2 regions of the Brochothrix sp. genome follow, and region 2 is predicted to be linked to the other one. Evidence: riboswitches for the same ligand, from Rfam matches in the RefSeq annotation. Region 2 holds a riboswitch; the other holds the start of a gene.
The links. Region 2 has a riboswitch for cobalamin ahead of IKV95_RS09345 (iron-containing alcohol dehydrogenase). Riboswitches for the same ligand answer to the same signal wherever they lie in the genome.

Region 1: linked by a shared signal. The riboswitch ahead of IKV95_RS06035 (1-propanol dehydrogenase PduQ) and the one ahead of IKV95_RS09345 (iron-containing alcohol dehydrogenase) in region 2 are both predicted to bind cobalamin.

Annotation. Positions count from the first base shown of each region.
Region 1 is NZ_JAFYUW010000090.1:1,540-15,021, forward strand. Features, by position in the region: gene IKV95_RS06020 (sensor histidine kinase) at 1-1,180, opposite strand, end outside; gene IKV95_RS06025 (ANTAR domain-containing response regulator) at 1,173-1,745, opposite strand; gene IKV95_RS06030 (BMC domain-containing protein) at 1,780-2,130, opposite strand; gene IKV95_RS06035 (1-propanol dehydrogenase PduQ) at 2,306-3,439, opposite strand; adenosylcobalamin (AdoCbl) riboswitch at 3,730-3,877, opposite strand; gene IKV95_RS06040 (cob(I)yrinic acid a,c-diamide adenosyltransferase) at 3,946-4,509, opposite strand; gene IKV95_RS06045 (EutP/PduV family microcompartment system protein) at 4,506-4,949, opposite strand; gene IKV95_RS06050 (6-phospho-beta-glucosidase) at 5,194-6,624, opposite strand; gene IKV95_RS06055 (PTS transporter subunit EIIC) at 6,655-8,136, opposite strand; gene IKV95_RS06060 (MurR/RpiR family transcriptional regulator) at 8,346-9,071, opposite strand; gene IKV95_RS06065 (hypothetical protein) at 9,084-9,260, opposite strand; gene IKV95_RS06070 (HD domain-containing protein) at 9,277-9,942, opposite strand; gene rsgA (ribosome small subunit-dependent GTPase A) at 10,220-11,245, shown strand; gene IKV95_RS06080 (helix-turn-helix domain-containing protein) at 11,341-12,204, opposite strand; gene IKV95_RS06085 (ABC transporter ATP-binding protein) at 12,341-13,447, shown strand.
Region 2 is NZ_JAFYUW010000139.1:23-5,097, forward strand. Features, by position in the region: partial or broken gene IKV95_RS09335 (cation:proton antiporter domain-containing protein) at 1-182, opposite strand, end outside; gene IKV95_RS09340 (helix-turn-helix transcriptional regulator) at 186-557, shown strand; gene IKV95_RS09345 (iron-containing alcohol dehydrogenase) at 622-1,212, opposite strand; adenosylcobalamin (AdoCbl) riboswitch at 1,498-1,645, opposite strand; gene IKV95_RS09350 (ECF transporter S component) at 1,722-2,423, opposite strand; gene IKV95_RS09355 (ABC transporter ATP-binding protein) at 2,395-4,050, opposite strand; gene IKV95_RS09360 (energy-coupling factor transporter transmembrane component T) at 4,029-4,910, opposite strand; partial or broken gene IKV95_RS09365 (LPXTG cell wall anchor domain-containing protein) at 4,992-5,075, opposite strand, start outside.

The DNA of each region.
Region 1 (13,482 bases), on a different contig from region 2:
TTTGACCTGCGGTTTTGGTATTATAGCCACAGCCAAAATCAGTAATTGTTAAATCAACAATTTGATTGTGTTTTTTCACGGTAATTATCACACGCCCCATACTGCCTTGCGGATACGCATGTTCGTAAACGTTTTGGAGTATTTCATTGATAACAAGTGATAAACTCACCATCTGATTACCATTTAGGTAGATGTTATCCGTCATTATTATCTCAAGTGTTAGCGGTTGAATATTAGTAAATAACCGTTCAATATTATGAGAGATCGATGTTAGAATGGGTTTTAGCTCTAACGCATCCTCCACTTGCATTGATAACATTTCATGTGTTTGAGCAATCACCAACATACGATTAATGCTCTCTTGCAGTGCAATTTTAGCCTCTTCGCTTGTCACTCGTCTTGCTTGTATTCTTAGCAATGAAACAACAGACTGCAAATTATTTTTAACGCGATGATGTATTTCCAAAATAGCAACTGACTTCGAAATAATTTCTGCTTCTTTGTTTTTGATATCTGTGACATCCCGAATAATCATCATCAATTGATCATCGTGCTTCGTCCATATCTTTTTAATGGACAAGTGGTAATTATCATAATGTAACCCCTGAATTCTACCGATATACCCAATCTGTTGATAAAAAAGATGAGCTGCTCTATTTGCTTTAATTAGAATCCCTTGATTATCAAACACAAGTAGTTCTTCGTTGATTTCATCTGCTAAGATGGCATCTTCTAAATGGAAAAAGGGTTCAACTTGAAGACTCGTTCTTTTATGGGGTTCTCGTGCTGCTTCCTCAACAATCAAAACACCTATTGTACGGCAATCATTCCGAATAGGATACACTGTTTGTTTGATTAAACGCTGTTCTTGACTATTTGCATATAGCCCCATCGAATTTAAACTTGTTGTCATCGTACGATAAACACCGGGTTCATTTTTCTTATTCGCTTCCAAACCCACAACATTACCTTGATAAAGAGATGGTAAACAAACGGGTCGTTTATGATAAACAACCACTGCTTCGCGAGTCACCTGATCAAAAATATCAATAAAAACATCTACTTCTTCATATCGAGACGATGTTTCAAGTTCTTCTGAAACACGGACGAGTTCTGCAATATCTGCCGAGCTTAAATCCAAATGTTTTTCACAAAGACGTCTCAGTTCTGCTTTACTCATCGGTCATCACGATCAACTCAGCGATTTCACTCATGCGACACCGTTTATTCATGCTCAATTCACGGATTGTTTTATAAGCGTCATCCTCTGTCATATGGTCGCGCAACATCAAGCATCCCTTTGCTTTTTCAATAATTTTACGCTCATCAAGTTTTAAGGATAATTTTTCAATTTTTTTGATAAGATTTGTGGTTTCTTGTCCTTTTGCGATAGCCATTTCAACCGTGGGAATTAATGATTTTTCATGCAGAGGTTTCACGAGATACCCGATTGCACCTGCTTTTTTTGCTCGTTCTGTATGTTCAACACCACTAAATGCCGATAAAAAGATAATACCTTGTGCTAACTGGTCAGCGAGAATTTTTTTACCTGCTTTTAAACCATCTAAAATTGGCATTTGTATATCCATAATGATTAAATCGGGGCGATGTTTTTTACATGCTTCAATTGCTTCGAAACCATCTGAAGCTTCAGCCACTACGTCGTAACCCGCTTCTTCCAATACATCACGAATATCCATTCTTGTAATAGGTTCATCATCGACTACTACAATGCGTCCATTCATCACGTCACGTCCATTTCTATCTCGTATTGTGTTGCTATGTTCTGGTGATTTTTGTGCCTGTAAATCCGAGTATCGTTTGTAAACCAACTAACACTTCACTGATAGCTGCTTCAACAGATGATACATCGCCTGTTAAAACAACAGAACCACTAAAACGATCGATAAAACCAATCTCGACGGCTCCTGCTTTTGTCGCAATATCAACAGCTATTATTGCTGCCTCACTAGGCGTAATCGTTAAAATACCAATCGCACCATAACTTTCATCGGCTAAACCAAGTTTTGTATAGATTTCGCGGTTAGGGCTCGCAATAATATGTGCCAAAGTGACTTGTTTACCAGGAACATATTCTTGAATCATACGTTGTTTTTCTTGTTCAGACATTGTTTCACCTCTTTACTAAAATTAAAAAAGCTCCTAAACAAACAAAATATCGGTTGATATCTCGTAGGTTAGGAGCTCCATTGCTCTAATTAGCGACACATCCTTGTGTCTTATACCATTATTATAGTGATTGTTAAAATTGATGTCAAGATGATGCCGAGTGCTGAAAGATTTTTTAAAGGACATGTCGTAAAATCGACACAACTTCATCATTTGTCGGTACACGTGGATTAGTTGCTGTACAACCATCAACGAGTGCAGCTGTTGCTATTTCAACTTCTAGCGCTGTGATTGTGTCTACTGTAACACCACATTGTTTTAATGTGGCTGGCATTTCAAGTGTTTGTCGTAATTTTTCAATCGCTCGCATCAAGTTTTTAACTGCCACGCGTCTATTCGTGATGGACAATCCCAACAATTTTGCCAAATGTGCGTAACGTTCTGCTGCAAGATTAGCGGGTACACCCTGTACCTCGTCAATATGACTGTTATAGCGAATAATGGCTGGCATTAATACGGTATTTAAACGACCATGAGCGATATGTAATTTGGCCCCCGCTGCATGTGCAATCCCGTGGTTAATTCCGAGTGATGCCATATTAAATGCCATTCCGGCCATGCACGAAGCCATATGCATTTTCTCACGCGCTTCCATGTCAGCACCATTTTTATAAGCACGCGGTAAGTATTCAAAAACGAGCTGTACTACTTTTTCAGCTAAAGCGTCACTCACATCGTTCGCGTTGGTCGAAACATAGGCTTCTAAAGCATGTGTTAACACATCCATTCCTGTATCCGCTGTAATATGAGGTGGCACTGATTTCACAAGGTTTGTTTCGAGAATCGCAATATCTGGTAAAATTGCGTTTGTGACAAGTGGGTATTTAACGCCTTTATCCGCACTGGTAATAATCGAAAAATTCGTGACTTCAGAGCCAGTTCCGCTCGTTGTTGGAATAACAATGAACTGTGTGCCTTTTAGATTGCGTAAGGTTTCACCGAAATATTTCATCGCTTTCGCCGCATCGATTGCTGAACCGCCCCCCACTGCTAAAATAATATCAGCAGCAAATTCTGCCATTGTATCAATGCCTTTCACCACTGTTTCAATCGGTGGATCTGGTGTTATTTCACTAAAAACAAGATGTTCGACTGATTGTTGCAAACGGCTTGTGACTTGTTCGATCATACCTGATGATACGATAAATGGATCAGTGACAATAAACACTTTTTTGTTTGCGATTGTTGCCAAATGTCCCAATGCATCTTCCCCTGTGTATACCGTTGTTTTAATGCTAATTTCTTTCATTTTCTATTCCTCCTTAAATAAGACCGTAAAAAAAGAAGCTCGAAAGAACTGCCAGAATGACAGCCTTTAAGCTTCTTTGCTTTGCACACATACAACAATGTATGTGTCTATTTATTTGGTGTAGCTGTTAGTGTACATTAAATAAGGCATTCACAAAACGACCTTGTTTTGATCCACTTACGCCATTGGAAGTGACATGCCCATTGCTTTTAAGTCGCACTTCAGTGTGCTGGCATCGGTACACATTCACTTGCTACTGCGTTGTTAAAACAATGGGCGTCTTCAATTTCGAAAAACAGCCTGTTTTACCACGAAACAGTCCGCAATAGCAGAATACAATCAAAGACCTGACTTAAAGCACAATGTACTTATCACAGTGGCGGGACCGCGTTGGATTTACACCAAACTTCCATTTTTGTATTCTAAATACTATTTGTGTAGGAATTACCAAGTTAGTTCATTCTAACTGATTCCAGTCTAGCATGCGCATATTGAAAATTCAAGCTTTAAAAATTATGAAAAACCTTATCTGAATTTTGATAAAAGACATCTGTTTGGCCTTGACGCGTATTGACCGCACGAGCTACTGCATAAAAATAATCTGAGAGGCGATTAAGGAAACGTAAGGCCGCCCCATTTATTTCTTCTTCTTGTAATAGTGCGACAACATGACGTTCGGCACGACGGGTCGTTGTTCGAGCCACATGTAATAACGCAGCATCTCGTGTGCCTCCTGGTATGATAAAATGTTCAATCATTGGGGGTTCATCCGCATAAACATCGATGCGCCCTTCAAGCCAAATAACATCCTTTTCACTTAAGCGATATGCACGATGACCCGCTGGTGTTGCCAAGTCTGTGCCACAATCAAATAACAGTTGTTGAATCGTTTCGATATCATAACAAATATCAGCATGCAGCGGATTAAGTTGTATTAACGTATAACCCAACCATGCGTTTAATTCATCAATCGTTCCGTAAGATGCCACACGTTCCGAAGATTTAGCAACACTTGTACCCCCGACCAGTTTTGTTTGACCCGCATCACCTGTTTTTGTATAAAGTTTCATTTAATTTCTTCCTCCTCTAGATAAGCTAATAACTCCTTAACACCCATTTCATCCACAGCTGATAAGCAAAAAACTTGGCGTGCCCCTGCTTCACGCAAGCGTTGTTTCGTTTGTTGTATCACTGCATCGGATTCAGCAATATCAGTTTTTGACACAATCCCAATGACTGGTTTTGGAAAGATACTACCAAATCCGGGTGAATAAACTTGTGTTTTATCTGTGGCACTTTGCATTAAAGCGATAACATCAGCTTCTGCTGCAGTAACTGATAATGCACTGTAATACTGACGATGTAAAATATATTCCCCTGGCGTGTCAATAATATCAGGGTAAAAAGCCACTGCCTGTGTTTTATCATACTGTAAAGCGAGCCCTAACATTCTTTGTGATAATGTCGTTTTCCCGCAACCTACTGGGCCCATAAAGATAACTTTTTTCAACTTAAACCCACCTTCTTCCAGATTTATTTTCAAAAAAAAGACCCAAACTTTCCGATGGTAAACATCGAAAAATCTGGGCCTCTTTGCCAATCACGTCGTGTACGTCTTTGTACACCGATATTAAAATGATAGCTTAATCATACTGTTTATTTTTTTATTTGTCAATTTTGATTTTTGTCATTTATAAGTGAAAAAACAGTTGTTACACACCTCAATGGGATTGCAACAACTGCTATCAGTCTTTTTATAAATTTTCACCATTGCTGGCAATGACTTCTTTATACCAGTTAAAACTTTTTTTCTTCGAGCGTGCCATTGTGCCACTACCATCATCATGTTTATCTACATAGATAAAACCATAACGTTTTTTGTACTCACCTGTTGTAAAGGATACACAATCGATACATCCCCACGGTGTATAACCCATTAAATCCACACCATCTAAAGTGACAGCTTTTGTCATTTCTTCGATATGTGCCTTTAAGTAAGCAATGCGATAATCGTCGTTAATTGTCCCATCAGCTTCAGGCGTATCAATTGCACCAAATCCATTTTCCACAATGAATAATGGTAATTGATAACGTTCATGTAGTAAGTTCAAAGCATAACGCAAACCAACCGGATCAATTTGCCAGCCCCAATCTGATACTTTAACATGCGGATTGGGAACACTCCCTTCAAAACCAGCCGTTGCGGTGCCTTCACCTTTAACACCTGCACGTACAGTATTGGTCATGTAATAACTTAGACCGACATAATCGACCGTTCCAGCACGTAAAGCGGCACTATCTTCTGCTGTAATCTCAATATTGAAACCTTTACGCTCCCACTCTTTATAAGCGTAACTTGGGTATTCACCTCGAACATGTACATCCCCAAACAGGTAACGATCATGCATTGATTCAACTGATAACATCATATCATCAGGGTGACATGAATACGGATATAGCGGCACAACTGCAATCATACAACCGATTTGCATGTCTTTGTTAATTTCATGACCTATTGTCACAACTTTTGCACTTGCTACTAATTGATGATGCACGACTTGATACATCGTTTCCTCCGGGTTTTCCGCATCATTAAAAATAACACCTGAGTTTGTGTAACCGAATAACGGTGCTTTAAAACTCTTTTGATTGTTAATTTCATTGAATGTCATCCAGTATTTAACTTTTTTCTGATAACGACGCATGACCACCTCTGAATAATGGACAAAAAAATCAATGACTTGACGGTTTTTCCAACCGCCGTATGCTGTCACTAAATGATTTGGCATTTCAAAATGTGATAATGTTACAACGGGTTCGATACCATATTTAAGCAATTCATCAAATAAGTCATCATAAAATTGTAAACCTGCTTCATTCGCTTCTGTTTCATCCCCTTTCGGGAAAATGCGAGACCATGCGATTGAGGTTCTGAAACACTTGAAGCCCATCTCAGCAAAGAGCGCAATATCTTCCTTATAGGTATGATAAAAATCGACCGCTTCGTGATTTGGATAACGATATTTATCTTCGATTTCTGTTGTAATGATACGGTCAACACCATGTGCACCACCAGTTAAGACATCTGCAATACTTGGGCCTTTACCTCCCACATTCCATGCGCCTTCAACTTGATGGGCCGCAACAGCGCCACCCCATAAAAAATCATCATTTAACTTAGTCATGTCAATATCCTCCTCATTTTTGGTTTAGGTTTATTTTGCTTCTTCTTTAAAGCCAACAACGTAAGTTAATACTAAGCCAAGTACAAACGCAACGACGATTGAAATTAACAAGCCGATAAATTCTGTTGCATGACCACTCTTGAAAAAGGCCGGTAATGTTGCGATACCGGGCATGTTGTATGCCCAAGATACTGAACGGAAAGCACCAGCAATTGCACCACCGACAGCTCCGGCAATACAACCCATGATAAAGGGTGTTTTCAAACGTAATGTAACACCGTAAATCGCTGGTTCTGTGATACCAAAGAAACCTGTGATAGCCGCAGGTAATGCAACACCTCGCATTGCGCTATCGCGTGATTTGAAGAATACACCCAGTGCAGCGCCTGCTTGCGCAAACACAGCTGAGGCTTGTAATGCGGTGAACGTATCGTAGCCTAGAGATGCGTAGTTCCCTACTGTCACTGGTGTAATACCCCAGTGAACGCCGAAGATAACAAGCACTTCCCAGAACCCACCTACGATGGCTCCCGCGATAATTGGGCTAAGGCCGTATAAGAAGTTATATACATCACCAATTGCGCCACCGATTGTACTACCAACTGGTCCAAATACTAATAAAGTCATTGGTACAATAATTACTAAGCTTAATAATGGCGTGAATAAGTTACGAATAACTGATGGTAAAATACGTTCAAAGAAACGTTGGACATACGATAAAATCCAAATTGCTAAAATAATTGGAATAACCGATGAAGTATAACTTAACATTTTGATAGGTAAGCCTAAGAAATCAAGCGGTTGTGATAGAACAGGAATGCCTAATACATCATTAATTAATTTCATTGTATCAGGGTTATTTGTTGCTTGTGTAATCATTGATTGCACTTTTGGATCTGCTGAAGCATTGTTTAAAAAATCATTGGCTGCAAACATTTTCATGAAATCAGGGTTAACAAGTGCACATGCCGTTACAACTGCCACATAAATGTTAGCACCAAATTTTTTCGCTGCTGTAATCGCAATCAACACGGGTAAGAATGTAAAACCAGTCCATGAAACGAAGTTTAAAATACGGTAAGTCCCACCAGCAGTATCTAACCAACCTAAAGCTACCATTACACCTAACAACCCTTGTAAAATACCACAAGCTGCTAAAGTATATAAGAACGGTGCAAAAATACTTGAGATAACATCGATAATACGACTGAATACACCGACTTTATTTTTGTTGTTTGAATTCGACGCTTTACTATCGTCTACTTTAATGTCTTGCATGATCAATTCGTAAACATCTTTGACGTGATTACCAATCACGACTTGGAATTGCCCGCCTGCTTCCATTGTAGTGATAACGCCTTCAATTTTATTCACTTCGTCTTTATTCACTATTTTGTCGTCATTTAAAATGAAACGTAAACGCGTAGCACAGTGTGTCAGGCTGTTGATGTTTTCATCGCCACCCACTGCTTTGATAATTTCTTTTGCTGACTTTGTATAATTGATAGCCATTTCTTATCCTCCTATGATGTAAGCCTTTACTTTTTGTTAACAAGTATATCTTATCAAAATATTTGCGAAAATAAAGCGTATTCATTGATTAAAACACTCGTATTTCATTGGGAAATTTGTTACATAAAAAAAACACCTTGTATTTTTACAGAAAAAAAATAACCATCTCATCCTTATTAGGATCAAATGGTTGGGTTGTTACTGTTAGGTTATTTTATCGGCAAACGTCGAGCGATTTCTTCGATAATATAAATGACAGGTACTTGACTCGCTGTATTGTAATCACCTGCAATGCGCTCATTCGACATATAATAAGAGATTGTTTCGACCGACATTCGGCTAATCGTTGCGTTCTCTTGGTTTGTTATACTTACAATTTGACAGCCGTGTTGCTTTAATTTATCTAATAATAAGACTGTTTCTTCGGTTTCGCCTGAAACAGATAAAGCAATAACAACTGTTTTATGGTCCAATTCTTCCATTACTGGATAAAAAGGATCTTCGATGTAATGGCTAAATTTGCCATTCATTGAAAAATAACGTGCCCCATATTTTCCAATCGCACCTGACGTCCCAATACCAACGAACACAATTCGATTAGAATCACGTACTAATGATACGATGCGATTAACTTTACCATCAAAGACAGGGTTATCGATGTATTTAAAATAATTCATAATTTCCGAAATTGAATTTGATTCGCGACGTTTTTCTGTCTCTTTAGCCAAGCTCATTTTAAAACGAAAGCGAAATTCTGTATAACCTTCACAGCCCGTTTTTTTACAAAAACGCATCACAGTTGAAGTAGAAACATGGACCGCATCTGCTAGTTCACGAACAGTCATGTATAAAATTTCACGTGGGTGCTTTTGGATATATTCATAGAGAGCAAGTTCTAATGAGTTAAACTTTTGAATAATTTCATATGTGAACATAAAACCACTCCTTTACTTCGGTTGGTCGTGCTTTGAACCTCTTGTACGGATAATACCTTCTGCAATATAGTAAGCAATAATAATCCCCGCCAAAACAAGACTCAGTGTATAGCCAATTTGTTTTTGGAAGATTAGTAGCCCTAAGATAATCAATGTAAAGAAAATATTTCTTACTCGTTTTTTAGTCATAGTGCCTCCTTAATTTTTAACGTTCGCCAGCCCACTCCGCATAAAATTGTTCAAGGTACGTTTCCAAAAACAAATGCCGTTGCTCTGCGAGTTTTTTTCCGGTTAGTGTATTCATTGTATCCTTTAAAGTCAGTAATTTCTCATAAAAATGCATAATTGCTGTATCTTCGCCATTTCGGTATTCTGCCAGTGTCATGTTTAGACGTGGTTGCGCATTCGGAAGATGCATCGGGCGCCCTTTACTACCACTATAAACCATCGTACGCGCAATCCCAATCGCACCAAGCGCATCAATACGATCAGCATCTTGCACCACTTTACCCTCAAGTGTTAAAACTTTATCCGCATTACTACCACCTTTAAAAGACATATCTGCAATGATCTGCATAATTTGCCGAACAACGTTCTCTTCTAACTGTTGCTCAAACAACCAATCTAAAAGTTCAGTTTGCGCTATTTTTTCGTCAGCTACCAACTTGTCGTCCACTGTATCATGAAGCAATGCAGCCATTTCACAAATAAACAGATCCGCCTGCTCTTCTTTTGCAAGCGTTAAAGTTAACTTTCGCACACGATGAATATGCCACCAATCATGACCTGTGGTATCTGCAGCTAACAATTGTTTTACATGTTGTTCGGTTGCTAACAAGCAGCTTTCTTTTATTGCGTTTGTTGGCATCATGCGCACCCTCTTTCAAAATGTCATCGTTTTCATTCCACTCTTACATTATAAGGCAAGCTTGTAAAAATAGAAACTGCTTCAACGCTAAAAAATATGACTTGTGTCCCCTACACGTTCATGCCATAATAAAACTATTAACTTGATAACTATCAAGAACCAGAAAGGATGTTGCATGATGGGAGTTTTAACTACATTATACGCCGTTGTAAATCAATTAGAGATGAGGGCGAAGATTTCCTAACAGTGCTTCTCCCTCAATTATGAGGAGAGATTATTTATGTACACACTAGAACAACTCGGATGGCACACGTTTTTCGAAGATACACTCACTGAGCAAGAACGCTCACGATTGGCACGCATAACTGTGACCGGACAAAATACTTACCAAGCATTAACGCTCGAAGGTAAAATAAACCTTAAATTAACTGGGAGCTTTTCACGCACGATCACAACAAAATTTGAGCTACCGGCTGTCGGTGATTGGGTGGTGACAGATGAAACAAAACAGGTGATCCATCGACGCTTACCGCGCCAGACAAACTTTGTGCGTAATATTCCCGGTGAGAAAGACGAACGTCAAGTAGTTGCCGCTAATATTGAAGAAGTTTGGTTGGCGATGAGCCTTAACAAGGATTTCAACTTGAAACGACTGAACCGCTACGTGACAACAGCTTGGGACAGTGGTGCTATCCCTGTGATTGTTTTAACAAAAAGTGATTTAGTGACAGACCTCGAAGATTACCTTTCCCAAGTTGAAAGTGAACATATGGGCATCGAAATTATTGCTTGTAGTGCTTTAAATGGGGCTGGTTTTGATCGTTTAAACAAGCGACTTGTTGAGCACCGAACAATCGCGCTTGTGGGTTCATCGGGTGCAGGTAAATCAACGTTGCTCAATTATTTAGCAGGTGAAGAAATTCAAACAACGAGCGGTATTCGTGACGACGATAGTCGTGGCCGCCATACAACCACCTCGCGCTTTTTATTACCTGTCGGTGACGCTTGGATTATTGATACACCTGGTATGCGCGAACTACAGCTTTGGGCTGATTCAGAAAGCTTAGATACTACTTTTACCGATATCAAGGAACTGACTGCAAACTGTCGTTTCAATAACTGTACGCATAACAATGAACCAGGATGTGCAGTCACAGCGGCATTGGCAGACGGAACTCTTTCGACACAACGTTGGGCTGAATATGCGAAACTGCAAAAAGAACTGGCTTACCTTGAACGAAAAGCTAACCCCGTCAGTCAACGTCAGTACATGAAAGCGATAATTAAGAAGTATAAGAAAAAATAAAACGTTTTAAAATCATAATTATTTTCCACACTCGAAAACCACCCTTTTGGGTGGTTTTTTTGGTTATCTATTAAACTGTTCAACTTTCTGTTTGTTTACACACCAACTAGCAGATAACATAAAAATAAGGCTTCATTTGATTTAAGAGATAATCCTGTTTGTTCATAAAACCGTTGAATGCGATATAACAATGTATTCCGATGAATAAATAATTTTTGGGCAGTGTGAGCAATGTTCCCTTCATTTTTCCATAATTCCTTAATTAAAGAAACAGTATCAGGTTGTGCAATTAACACCTCTTTTAATTGTTGTAAGATAACGCTATCTGCCGTCATTTGACTCGCATGTTCTTTAAATAACAACTTAGGAATGTTCACAACACTATCTCCTGTTAAATGTTGTAAATGAACTTGAAATAAACGCTTTTCTTCTATAAAATAAGCGGGTAATTGTGGTGAAACATCATAATATGAACCGATCACACAACTTGAATGGGCATAAAAATCACTATCTAAGACCGTCAGTATTGACGCCAGACTTTCATCTGTTAGAGCATCCGTTGTTTTTTCTTCTACCAATACGCCACTCGTTTCAGTTAATAGAAAACGAGTGCGACGCCCTTCAAATAATGCATCGAATAAATTTAACCACTCCCCCATTTGTTGAGTGTTATCTGCAAAACGGACATCAAAATAGATACAACGTACGGGTGCAGATACCGAGGGAAGGATCGCAGTTTCTCCCGTTAAAAAGGCATGCCAAGGTGACCGTTTAATTGAAGGCTTTGATACGATTTCTTGTTGGTAGAGCGAGGTCAACAATGCTATTTCACTAGCCGTTAAATCGGTCTCAGGAATGCTAAGATATTGCGTTTCATGAGGGATATTAATATGAGCCGGTAAAGGGTTTGAACCCGTTTTAGCCGTCGGATAGATGGTTAGTAATTTTGTAGGTGTCATGTGAATTCCTCCTTTTAATGTAAGCCTTTACATCTTTGGTTAGTTTGCTACTTTGTTTTGTACGATGTGTCTATACGCTATTGTTTATTGGCATTATATACTAGTAATAGATAAAACAAACAAAGGGGTTTTTAAAATGGTACAAATGGCATTGCGTAATATTTATAAAAAGTATGACAACTCAGACGGTTTCGCAGTAACAGATTTTAACCTTGAAATTGCTGATCAAGAATTCATTGTTTTCGTTGGACCTTCAGGCTGTGGTAAATCAACAACACTTCGTATGGTTGCTGGACTTGAAGACATTAGTGACGGTGAACTTTACATCGGTGATAAATTGATGAATGAAGTGGCACCTAAAGACCGTGACATCGGGATGGTATTCCAAAACTATGCGCTTTATCCACATATGAGTATTTATGATAATATGGCATTTGGTTTGAAATTACGTAAATACAGTAAAGCTGAAATCAAGCAACGAGTAACAGATGCTGCAGATATCTTAGGATTAACGGAATATTTGGAACGTAAACCCGCTGCATTATCAGGTGGACAACGCCAACGTGTTGCTTTAGGACGTGCGATTGTGCGTGATGCAAAAGTCTTTTTAATGGATGAACCACTATCTAACTTAGATGCTAAATTACGTGTAGCGATGCGTGCAGAAATCGCAAAACTACATAACCGTTTAAAAACAACAACAATTTATGTAACACATGATCAAACAGAAGCAATGACGATGGCAGATAGAATTGTTATTATGAAAGACGGATTTGTTCAACAAATCGGCTCTCCAAAGGAAGTTTATAACCACCCTAACAACGTTTTTGTAGCCGGCTTTATTGGCTCACCAGCAATGAACTTCTTCAATGTTGAATTGAAAAATGGTTACATTAGCACTGAAGGCGGCGACATGAACTTCCACGTGCCTGAAGGTAAATACAAAGTGTTAAAAGCACAAGGCTATGAAGGTAAAAAACTTGTTTTTGGTATTCGACCAGAAGATATTCATAACGAACCCTTAGTGTTAGAAACATTAGCAGAAAGTACAATGGACGTTGAAGTAGTCGTTTCAGAATTATTAGGCGCTGAAACAATGTTATATACTAAGATTGAAGACACAGAATTTGTATCTAAGGTGCCCGCACGCGACGATTATGAAGCCGGAGATATTATTAAATTAGCCTTCAACCTCAGCAAAGCACACTTCTTCGACACTGAAACTGAATTAGTAATTAAGTAGTGAAAGTGGAAACACCTCATTGATTCTCTAAAAAA
Region 2 (5,075 bases):
AACAGATAATGAATAAACATCCCTAGCACTCCCACAGTTAGAAATACCAAGCCTAACGATAAAGAAATAATTGATTTTCGTTGTCTCCATAATGCTTTTTTATCAACATTCGCACCATCATTAAATAATAATGGTGCCATAAATAGAAGTAAAAATAATTCTGGATTCAAATCCATAGAATGATAGTGCCTCCTAAGGGAACAATCCCGATAGAAAAAACATCCTTTCTAGAACAAAAAAAAGAAATAAAAATCGCTAAACGTTATATTAAACTTCATCTCCACCGTACAATTACTTTGGAAGAAACAGCTAATAAAGTATTTTTAAGCCCCTATTATTTTAGTAAACTTTTTAAATCTGAGGTAGGAATTACTTTTATTGCTTACGTGAATCACCAAAAAATGATTCATGCCTCAGAATTATTGCGTAACTCTGATTTAACAATCAGCCATATTGCTCAAAGTTTAGGGTTCACTCAAATGAGTTATTTTTCAAAAACATTCAAAAAAGAATTTGAGATGACGCCGAAGGAATATAGGAAAAATCCTACCTCTTAACCACACAAAAAACTAACGAATCTAGCTATTGAATTCGTTAGTTTTTTTATATCCTTTATTATTTTCAACCAAAGGCTTTGCTGTATTGATTTCCATTTTTTGCTGAATAAGCAGTTATTTGATGGGGGACATTCCATTGTTCTGTTTCTACTTTCGGAAAAATCATTTGAATCAATGCCGTATCCAGTATTGTTTCATCTGGTAAAATCGCATCGGTGACAACGGGATATTTTAGTGTTTCTGTTTGTTTTTCAACAACTGAAAGAGATGCCGCTTCTGAGGTATTACCGTCAGCAGTTGGAATCACAACAAATGGCATTGCTTTAAGAGTGCCACATTTTTGTCCAAAAAACTTAACACCTTTAGCTGTATCTATCGCAGCACAGCTACCTATAGCTAGCAGCATCGTACCATCAAATTCATTTAATGCCGCAATGCTAGCGATGATATGTTCGATCTGTGGTTTTGGACTGATGTCATTGAAAACAAAAAATGTGTTGTGTTCAGTGATGCGTGTGGTGATGGCTTCAATGATGCCAAGGTTAGTAATAAAACGATCGGCTATAATGAATATTTTTTCGTTTTTAAACTCGCACAAACGATCAAGTGCATTTTCTCCAATAAACAAATCACTTTTAAACGTTATTTTCTCCATTTTCGAATCATTCCTTCCCTTACTCTTACGCTACTATTTTCAAAAAAATAAAAAGAAGCTTTAGAAAAAAGGCAGTTTTCTGCACATCTTTCTAGAGCTTCTTTGCTATATTAGATTATCCTACATCCTTGTAAGATACTATTCAGTTTTTAAATACATTGTAGTGAATTATAAAATTTATTACTCTCTTTACTGCCTCTGTGGTTTCTAACAGAAATAATTAAACAGCTTGTAACTGCACATCATTGTGCAATAAAAAAAACCAGAGACACATGTCTACTGGAATAAGCGACTATTGTTTTTGCCTCGAAACAACAGTACCAGTTTAATTTAGATAAAAGACCTGACTTAAAGCACTCTTTGCTTATTACAGTGGCGGGACCGTGTTGGATTTTCACCAAACTTCCATTATTCTAAAATACTATAATCGTGTTCTTCTTACCTATTCATTGTAACATAAGTTGTTTTTTGTCTACCTTCTAAATTTGACAGTTTAGCTAACTATGCAATTAAAGTTGTTCTTTACTTAAATCGACTAGACCATATTTTTTTTGAAATCGTCGAATAATCTTCAACCACGATGCACTGAACAGTAGTAAGAAAAATACATTTGAAAGTGCATGAGCTAAGTCAAAATAAAAACTAGCAGCATATGCCTGCACAAATGCAATCCAACTTAACGGTTTGATATATGCCACAACATACCATAAATTCATAATCCATCCAAAAAGAAAGCCGCATACAAAGCCAAATACTAAACGACTCCACATCTCTTTCAAGATTGGGGAATCTTTCAAAAGTCCTGCTGTGAATCCAATCATGCCCCAACAAAACATTTGCCACGGTGTCCAGGGACCTTGACCTAAAAACATGTTAGATACTAGCGCCGATGTCGCACCAATGACAAAGCCACTTTCACTCCCTAATACCATGGCAGATACAATAATCACAAAAGTCGTCGGTTGAACACTCGGAATCATAGCAAATGGTACACGGCTGGTCGCAGCAATAGCTGCAAGTACAGCAATAAAAACAATTTCACGTGATTGAATTTTTTTGTTCTCAAAACGACGGTATAACGGTACCATTGTTGCAACCAAAAATAAAAGACTGATTAATAAATAATACTTATCGGTTATAGCAACTGATAGTACTAACATAAAAATCAAAAAAAGGATTAACTTAATTAAATTCTTTTGAGTTTTCGACATGTGGTATAACATCCTCCCATGTTAAAGCCTGTGGTAAGTATTTACGAACCAAGCGATTAATAGAGGTCGTATAGAAGAAATTATCGCTGAAAAAATCTGCTACAGAAGCCTCCGATAAAATTTTACCGTCAAATAGTAACGCTGCCCTTGTTCCATATGCTGCAGCAAATTCCATATCGTGAGTTGCCATTACAAGTGTTGTTCCTTTGGCTTGCAGAGACTTTAAAAGCTCTCCTAAATGATGTTTTCGAACAGGATCTAAGCCTTTCGTAGGCTCATCTAATAACAAAATTTCAGGTTTTGATAATAACACCAAACCTAATGAAACCAGCTGTTGTTCACCACCACTACAATCAAGCGGATTTCTCTTAGAAACATGGGTTATTTGCAATTCTTGCAACATTGTCTGAACCGCTTCTTCAGGTTGTGGAAGCTTTATTTGAATAGCACGCTGATAAAATTCATCAAACACCGTATCATAAGCAAAATGATACGCAGGATTTTGCGAAACATAGCCAATACGCTCGTATCGTTCTTGTAAATCGATTTTATTAAGTGTTCGCCCTGCAAATGTTACCTTACCTCTTCGCGCATTTAACAACCCTGCTAATACCATTAAAAAAGTCGATTTTCCGGTACCATTTTTACCAACTATCCCGACCCATTCTCCCTTAGCGATACTGAAATTAAGATCTCTCAAAATAAAACGACCATTTTTTTCGTATTGAAAAGCAATTGATTTTGCTTTTAATATAGGTTCTCTCTCAGGCGCATTATCCGCCTTTTTGGCTACTGTTACGTTCTCTTGTAAACGAGGCAAGTTACGTTGCCCCTCTAACACTGAAAATGGCAAAACCGATGAACCCATTTCTAAAAACAAACGCGGAACTTGTGGAATAAACAAGGCATTTCCCCGCTCTTGCCAGAGATTCCCTACGACAGTCTCTGGACGATTATTTTCTATAATCTTGCCATCCTCCATCATCACTAATCGTGTTGCCATCGGAATGACTTCATCCAAGCGATGTTCACTCATAACAATCGTGATGCCTAATTCTTCATGAATCCTTTTCAATAACCCTAAAAAATCACGTGTCGCAATCGGATCAAGTTGAGCAGTTGGTTCATCCAAAACTAATAATTTGGGTTGTAAAATCAAAACAGAGGCTAAATTTACCAACTGTTTTTGTCCACCTGATAATGTATGAATCGATTGTTCAAGTATATTTTGAAAACCTAAAAAACTAATAAGCTCTGCAATTCGTTTTTCAATAATTTTAGGAGGGCATCCAATGTTTTCAAGTGAAAAAGCTAACTCACCCATCACATTATCCATTACAATTTGGTTTTCTGGGTTTTGAAAGACCATTCCAATTTCTGTTGCTGATTGCACTTCTGTTAAATCTTGGTAACGCTCACCCTGATAAAGAATCTCACCTGTTCGCTCACCAATCGGCCATAATTCTTTTTTCAAATGTCGTAATAGCGTTGTTTTACCACTACCTGATGAGCCCGCTAAAACAAGAAAATCGCCTTCTTCAATGATCAATGAACTTGAAAGTAACGCAGTTTCTTGTTCTTCAGGGTATTTAAAGTTTAAATTTTTTATTTCTGCCAAGACCACCATAATAATTCACGTCCTTCCAAAATAAGTGGGTAACCTACAAATAACACGGTTAATATCAGTACTATTTGGTTTTGAATCAGATCTAAACCCATTCTCCCCAATTCAGGATAAATTTGTAAATTACCGAATCCCTGTAGTTTGCTATAAATACAAATAAGTAATATTAAGAGACCACCAATTAAGCTGATGATATCACGCCGTTCTAATTGATAACTTAAATAGGTTGTTCGTTTTTTTACGCCATAACCACGTGCTTCCATCGAATCAGCTGTTTGCAAAGCTTCTTCTAATGAACACACCAGCAAAATTTGTACTAAACGCATACCACTATGGGCACGTTTTTTTATTTTTCCGCTCGTCATTTGAATGCCACGTGTTTTCTGAATAGCACTTATTGTCGTTAACCGACGAATAAAAAGAGGGACAAAGCGCATTGTAATCATTGTTAACAATGCTAGCTGGGGTGATATTCTGGAAAATAAGTATAAAAATTTATGACTTGTAATCACGCTGTTATATGAAATAAAAGTAATAAGCAAACAACTAAAAGAGAGTGCCATGATAATACCATAGACAACTGCTTCTAATGTAATCGGATTGTTACCGATATAGAATAAAAAATGACTGCCACGATGATTGAGTAATGGATTAATAATAATAATTGCTAGAATCAAAAACCATGAGCCTTTCATTGTTTGTTTCAGTTTAGCACCATTTTTTTGAACCAAATTATACAGTACTAACAAGAGTAACTCTATAACTAAAAAGACAGGGTGTAAGAACATCATACTCAAAATAATCACACCAACAAAATAAAAAAAGCTTGTAAACGGATGAACCGAATTTAATACTGTTCCCACCTGAAAACTCCTCTCTCATAAGGGAAGTGCCTCAAATAAAATAGCTGACTATTCTATTTGAAGCACCGTTTTTCTGATTATTTAATTGTTCTGTTTGCGTTTGTTTTTTGCTAAGAAAAATACACCCACTAATAACATACTCGCGCCTAGTAATACACTTAAAAA